Variovorax paradoxus: one gene and its partner. The protein of the gene in region 1 interacts with the protein of each later gene in a pairwise test. Links are inferred from orthologs where the notes say so. Each region holds a gene or a part of one and is shown in the gene's direction. Other genes may lie near its edges. The genes, in order: GFK26_RS23775 and GFK26_RS22165.

What was found.
Region 2: the proteins of GFK26_RS23775 (region 1) and GFK26_RS22165 interact in binary tests that used the Escherichia coli proteins (3 or more experiments, as listed by UniProt). The link is inferred for Variovorax paradoxus from one-to-one orthologs.

The regions. Positions count from the first base shown.
Region 1 is NZ_CP045644.1:5,151,332-5,154,531, reverse strand. Bases 175-3,154 are described here. They hold GFK26_RS23775 (ABC-F family ATP-binding cassette domain-containing protein), read left to right. Parts: upstream 175-646; coding sequence 647-2,662; downstream 2,663-3,154. Other genes in these bases: GFK26_RS23770 (hypothetical protein), read left to right, coding at 2,754-3,154; prmB (50S ribosomal protein L3 N(5)-glutamine methyltransferase), read left to right, coding at 175-505. Outside these bases: more of prmB, read left to right, coding at 1-174; more of GFK26_RS23770, read left to right, coding at 3,155-3,200. UniProt on the Escherichia coli protein: Genetic data indicate it may be involved in ribosome assembly or function.
Region 2 is NZ_CP045644.1:4,813,362-4,817,034, forward strand. The notes cover bases 18-3,470. They hold GFK26_RS22165 (2-oxoglutarate dehydrogenase E1 component), read left to right. Parts: upstream 18-393; coding sequence 394-3,270; downstream 3,271-3,470. Other genes in these bases: GFK26_RS22160 (propionate--CoA ligase), read left to right, coding at 18-198; odhB (2-oxoglutarate dehydrogenase complex dihydrolipoyllysine-residue succinyltransferase), read left to right, coding at 3,325-3,470. Also shown: more of GFK26_RS22160, read left to right, coding at 1-17; more of odhB, read left to right, coding at 3,471-3,673. UniProt on the Escherichia coli protein: E1 component of the 2-oxoglutarate dehydrogenase (OGDH) complex which catalyzes the decarboxylation of 2-oxoglutarate, the first step in the conversion of 2-oxoglutarate to succinyl-CoA and CO(2).

The DNA.
Region 1 (3,200 bases):
CGACCTGTGCACCGGCAACGGCAGCCTCGCGGTGCTCGCGGCGCTCACCTACCCCGATGTGACGGTCGATGCGGCCGACCTGTCGGTCGAAGCGCTCGAAGTGGCCGCCATCAACGTCACACGCCACGCGCTCGACGCGCGCGTCAAGTTGATCGCATCGGACGGTCTGAAGAACGTGCCCGGCACCTACGACCTCGTGCTGTGCAACCCGCCCTACGTGAACAGCGCCAGCATGGCTGCGCTGCCCGCCGAATACCGCGCCGAGCCCGAACTGGCGCTGGCCGGCGGCACCGACGGCATGGACTTCGTGCGGCAATTGTTCGCCGACGCGCCCGCCCGCATGAGCGAGCAGGCCGTGCTGGTGCTCGAGATCGGCAACGAGCGCGACTATTTCGAGGCCGCGTTTCCGCAGCTCGAGGTGGTCTGGCTCGAAACCTCGGCCGGCGAAGACCAGGTGCTGCTGGTCACCCGGACGGCGCTGCTGGCCGGCGCCGGCGTGCGTTAGCGGCGCCCGCCCAAGCCCCCTTTTTCGCCTTGCATGCAGCCTCGTGGCTGCGCCCCTTTCATCGGGTGATGTCCGCCTTTGCCCCTTCGCGCCGGCTCGCTGAAGGTCGGACGGGATAATCCCCCCTACGGTTCCTATTTCATGATTACTCTCAAAAACGTCATTCTTCGCCGCAGCGCCAAGAAACTGCTCGACGGCGCCACCGTCAATCTCAACCCCGGCGAAAAGGTCGGCCTGGTGGGACGCAACGGCGCCGGCAAGTCGTCGCTGTTCGCGCTGTTCAACGGCACGCTGCACGAAGACGGCGGCGATTTCTACATTCCCAAGCAGTGGCGCATGGCCCAGGTCGCGCAGGACATGCCCGAGACCGAGGAGTCGGCCACCGACTTCGTGGTCGGCGGCGACACCCGCCTGACCGAGCTGCGCGCCACGCTGGCCGCCATCGAAGCCGCCTACGCCGAGAACCCCGACGATCCCGACATCGGCATGGAGCTGGCCCACGCCTACACCGACCTGGCCGATGCCGGCGAGCACGACGCCGTGCCGCGCGCGCAGGCGCTGGTGCTGGGCCTGGGCTTCAAGTCGCACGAGCTCGACGAGCCCGTCAACAGCTTTTCGGGCGGCTGGCGCATGCGCCTGCAGCTGGCCCGCGCGCTGATGTGCCCGAGCGACCTGCTGCTGCTCGACGAACCGACCAACCACCTGGACCTGGACGCGCTCGTCTGGCTCGAAGCCTGGCTGCAGAAGTACGCCGGCACCATGATCGTCATCAGCCACGACCGCGAGTTTCTCGACGCCGTGACCGACGTCACGCTGCACATCGCCAACGCCCAGCTCACGCGCTACGGCGGCAACTACAGCAAGTTCGAAGACATGCGCGCGCTGCAGATGGAGCAGCAGCAGGTGGCCTTCAGCAAGCAGCAGGACAAGATCGCCCACCTGCAGAAGTTCATCGACCGCTTCAAGGCCAAGGCCAGCAAGGCCAAGCAGGCGCAAAGCCGCGTCAAGGCGCTGGAGCGCATGGAGCGCGTGGCGCCGCTGCTGGCCGAGGCCGACTTCACCTTCGAGTTCAAGGAGCCGGGCAACATCCCGAACCCGATGCTCTCGATCGACAAGGCGAGCTTCGGCTATGAGGTCGAAGGCGAAGCGCCCAAGACCATCCTGCGCGGCGTCAGCCGCTCGGTGCTGGCGGGCCAGCGCATCGGCATCCTGGGCGCCAACGGCCAGGGCAAGTCGACGCTGGTGAAGACCATTGCGCGCGAAATGGGCGCACTGGCCGGCGAAGTCACCGAGGGCAAGGGCCTGAACATCGGCTACTTCGCGCAGCAGGAACTCGACGTGCTGCGCCCGCAGGACAACCCGCTCGAGCACATGGTGCGCATGGCGCGCGAACTCGGCAGCAATGCCAAGGAAGCCACCGGCGAGCAGGCCCTGCGCGGCTACCTGGGCAGCTTCAACTTCAGCGGCGACATGGTCAAGCAGCCCGTGGGCACCATGAGCGGCGGCGAAAAGGCCCGCCTCGTGCTCGCGATGATGGTCTGGCAGCGCCCCAACCTGCTGCTGCTGGACGAGCCCACCAACCACCTGGACTTGGCCACCCGCGAAGCCCTGGCCGTGGCGCTCAACGAGTTCGAAGGCACGCTGATGCTGGTGAGCCACGACCGTGCGCTGCTGCGTTCGGTGTGCGACGAGTTCTGGCTCGTGGGCCGCGGCGTCGTCACCGACTTCGACGGCGACCTGGACGACTACCAGCGCTACCTGCTCGACGAGGCCAAGCGCCTGCGCGAAGAGGCCAAGGTGGCCGTGCGCGAGGCGGACGCCGCGGCAGCGGCTGCGGCCGCCGCTGCAGCAGCCGCCCAGGCTTCGACCAAAAGCAGCAGCAGCCACACCCCCGAGCAGCGCAAGCAGGACGCCCAGGAGCGCCAGCAGCGCAGCGAGCAGGCCAAGCCGCTGAAGAAGGAACTCGCCAGGATCGACGAGCGCATGGCGGCGGCCGGCACCGAGCGCAGCACGCTCGAAGCCCGGCTGGCCGAACCGCTGCCGCCCGCCGAGATCGCCGACGCCGGCAAGCGGCTGAAGGCGCTCAACGACGAGATCGCGCAGCTCGAAGAACGCTGGCTGGCGCTGTCCGACCAGCTCGAAGCGCTGGCGGCCTAAGCCCCCTGCCCGCGCGCGGCTTGCAACGGGCCGACCAGCGCGGGCCGGGTAGCATGGCAAGGTCAGGGAACCCGCCAAGGAGCCACGCTGCATGCCTTCTTCGATCGAACTCGCCCGGGGCGATGAAAAACTCATCGCGGCCATCCACCGCAGCCGACGCCTGATCGGTCGCAAGGCCCTCATGGCCGCCGCCGCCAGCGCCATTCCGCTGCCCGGCATCGACTGGATGGCCGACGCGGCGCTGCTCTCGCGCCTCGTGCCGCAGATCAGTTCCGAGTTCGGCCTCTCGGTCACCCAGGTCGAAAAGCTCGCACCGCACCAGCGCGAGCGCATCCAGAAGGCCGCCACCACGCTCGGCGCCCTGCTCGTGGGCCGGCTCGTCACGCGCGAGCTGCTCATGAAGCTGGCCCGCCACGCCGGCATCCGCCTCACCGCCAAGCAGGCCACCAAGTACGTGCCCATTGCCGGGCAGGTCGTGTCGGCCGCGCTCGGCTATGCGGCGCTGCGTGCGCTGGGCGAACAGCACATCAAGGACTGC
Region 2 (3,673 bases), 340 kb from region 1 along the record:
GTCGTAGCCGACCAGCTCGGCGCCCTGGCGCGGCCCGCGCGCGTGCGCTTCGTGAGCGGCCTGCCCAAGACCCGCAGCGGCAAGCTGCTGCGCCGCGCCATCCAGGCTGTCTGCGAACAGCGCGACCCGGGCGACCTGACCACCATCGACGATCCGGCCACGCTGCAGCAGATCAAGCAGTTGCTGTCCGCCACCTGACCGAAGGCGTGAACCGGGGCAGGGTTGCGGGCCTTGCGTAGCAGCGTTCAGCCGTCATATGGTTGACGTGGCACAATGCCAAGGTACTCAGGCCCTTCCCCAGCCACAGTCGCATCCGCCAATCGGTCCAGCCGTGTCGCGGAAGGTTTCTTAACCAGCTAGTGCTTCCTCCAGGGAAGCGAAGGTCAGCGGAATATGAGCGATTCTTCTACGCCCACGGCGTACACCGCCTATCAAGGCAACACCTACCTCTTCGGCGGCAATGCGCCCTATGTCGAGGAGATGTACGAAAACTACCTTTCCAACCCCGGCAGCGTTCCTGACAACTGGCGCACGTATTTCGACGCCCTGCAGAACGTTCCCGCCGCCGACGGCACCAGCGCCCGCGACGTCCCGCACCTCCCCGTCATCAACGCCTTTGCCGAATTGGCAAAGCAGGGCACGACCAAGGTCGTGCAGGCCAGCGGTGCCGACTCCGAACTCGGCCGCAAGCGCACCGCAGTCCAGCAGCTGATTGCCGCCTACCGCAACGTCGGTGCCCGCTGGGCTGACCTCGACCCGCTCAAGCGCGCCGAGCGTCCCGCCATTCCGGAACTCGAGCCCTCGTTCTACGGTTTCACCGACGCCGACCTCGAGACGGTGTTCAACACCAGCAACACCTTCTTCGGCAAAGAGACCATGTCGCTGCGCGACCTGCTCAATGCCCTGCGTGAAACGTACTGCGGCACGATGGGTGCCGAGTACATGTACACCACCGACCAGAACCACAAGCGCTGGTGGCAGCAGAAGCTCGAAAGCGCCCGCACCAACCCCAAGCTCAGCGCCGAGCAGAAGAAGCACGTGCTGAACCGCCTGACGGCCGCTGAAGGCCTCGAGCGCTTCCTGCACACCAAGTACGTCGGCCAGAAGCGCTTCTCGCTCGAAGGCGGCGAGAGCTTCATCGTCTCGATGGACGAGCTGATCAACCAGGCCGGCATCAAGGGCGTGCAGGAGATCGTGATCGGCATGGCCCACCGCGGCCGCCTGAACGTGCTCGTGAACTCGCTGGGCAAGATGCCCGCCGACCTGTTCGCCGAGTTCGACCACACCGCTCCCGAAGACCTGCCCTCCGGCGACGTCAAGTACCACCAGGGCTTCAGCTCGGACGTGACCACCCCCGGCGGCCCGGTCCACCTGAGCCTGGCGTTCAACCCCTCGCACCTGGAAATCGTGAACCCCGTGGTCGAAGGCTCGGTGCGCGCCCGCATGGACCGCCGCGGCGATCCGCTGGGCAAGCAGGTGCTGCCCGTGATCGTGCACGGCGACGCCGCCTTCGCAGGCCAGGGCGTCGTGATGGAAACGCTGGCGCTGGCCGAGACCCGTGGTTATTCCACCGGCGGCACGGTGCACATCGTCATCAACAACCAGATTGGCTTCACCACCAGCGACCCGCGCGACAGCCGCTCGACGCTGTACTGCTCGGACATCGTCAAGATGATCGAAGCGCCGGTGCTGCACGTGAACGGCGACGATCCCGAAGCCGTGGTGCTCGCCACCCAGTTCGCTCTCGATTTCCGCATGGAATTCCAGAAGGACGTGGTCGTCGACATCATCTGCTTCCGCAAGCTGGGCCACAACGAGCAGGACACGCCTTCGCTCACCCAGCCGCTGATGTACAAGAAGATCGCCCAGCACCCCGGCACGCGCAAGCTGTACGCCGACAAGCTGGCCGCGCAAGGCCTGGGCGACACGCTCGGCGACGACATGGTCAAGGCGCAGCGCGCCGCCTTCGACGAAGGCAAGAACACTGTCGACCCCGTGCTCACCAACTTCAAGAGCAAATACGCCGTCGACTGGAGCCCGTACCTCAACAAGAAGTGGACCGACGCCGGCGACACCGCCATTCCGACCACCGAGTGGAAGCGTCTGGCCGAGAAGATCACGACGCCGCCCGAAGGCTTCACCGTGCACCCGCTCGTCAAGAAGGTGCTGGACGACCGCGCGGCCATGGGCCGCGGCGACGTGAATGTCGACTGGGGCATGGGCGAGCACATGGCGTTCGCCTCGCTCGTGGCCAGCGGCTACCCGGTGCGTCTGTCGGGTGAAGACTGCGGCCGCGGCACGTTCACGCACCGCCACGCCGTGCTGCACGACCAGAACCGCGAGAAGTTCGACACCGGCACCTACACGCCGCTGCAGAACGTGGCCGAGAACCAGGCCCCGTTCGTCGTCATCGACTCGATCCTGTCCGAAGAAGCCGTGCTGGCCTTCGAATACGGCTACGCCTCGAACGACCCCAACACGCTCGTCATCTGGGAAGCCCAGTTCGGCGACTTCGTGAACGGCGCGCAGGTGGTGATCGACCAGTTCATCGCCTCGGGCGAAGTGAAGTGGGGCCGCGTCAACGGCATCACGTTGATGCTGCCGCACGGCTACGAAGGCCAGGGTCCCGAGCACAGCTCGGCCCGCCTGGAGCGCTTCATGCAGCTGAGCGCCGACACCAACATGCAGGTGGTGCAGCCCACCACGGCCAGCCAGATCTTCCACATCCTGCGCCGCCAGATGGTGCGCAACCTGCGCAAGCCGCTGATCATCCTCACGCCCAAGTCGCTGCTGCGCAACAAGGACGCGACCTCGCCGCTGTCCGAGTTCACCAAGGGCAGCTTCCAGACTGTCATTCCCGACAGCAAGGGCCTGAAGGCCGAGAAGGTCAAGCGCCTGATCGCCTGCTCGGGCAAGGTCTACTACGACCTGGCCAAGAAGCGCGAAGAGCAGGGCAACGACGACGTGGCGATCATCCGCGTCGAGCAGCTCTACCCGTTCCCGCACAAGGCCTTCGCCGCCGAGGTCAAGAAGTACCCCAACCTCGTGGACATCGTGTGGTGCCAGGACGAGCCGCAGAACCAGGGCGCCTGGTTCTTCGTGCAGCACTACATCCACGAAAACATGCAGGACGGCCAGAAGCTCGGCTACTCCGGCCGTGCCGCCTCGGCATCGCCGGCAGTCGGTTACTCGCACCTGCACCAGGAACAGCAGAAGGCGCTGGTCGATGGCGCATTTGGCAAGCTCAAGGGCTTCGTGCTGACCAAGTAAGAACCGCCCCTTTTCACACGAACACCCTCAAGAACAAATCGGAGCTCACTCCAAATGTCTATCGTAGAAGTCAAAGTCCCCCAGCTTTCCGAATCCGTGGCCGAAGCCACCATGCTCACCTGGAAGAAGAAAGCCGGCGAAGCCGTCGCCGTCGATGAAATCCTGATCGAGATCGAAACCGACAAGGTCGTGCTCGAAGTGCCGGCTCCCTCGGCCGGCGTGCTGGTCGAAATCATCCAGCCCGACGGCGCCACCGTGGTGGCCGAGCAGCTGATCGCCAAGATCGACACCGACGGCAAGGCCGCCGCCGCAGCGCCCGCTGCTGCAGCTGCTGCCCCCGCCGCCGCACCGGCCGCTGCTGCGCCCGCAGCGGCAGCCGCCGCCACCGGTGGTTCGAAGTCCG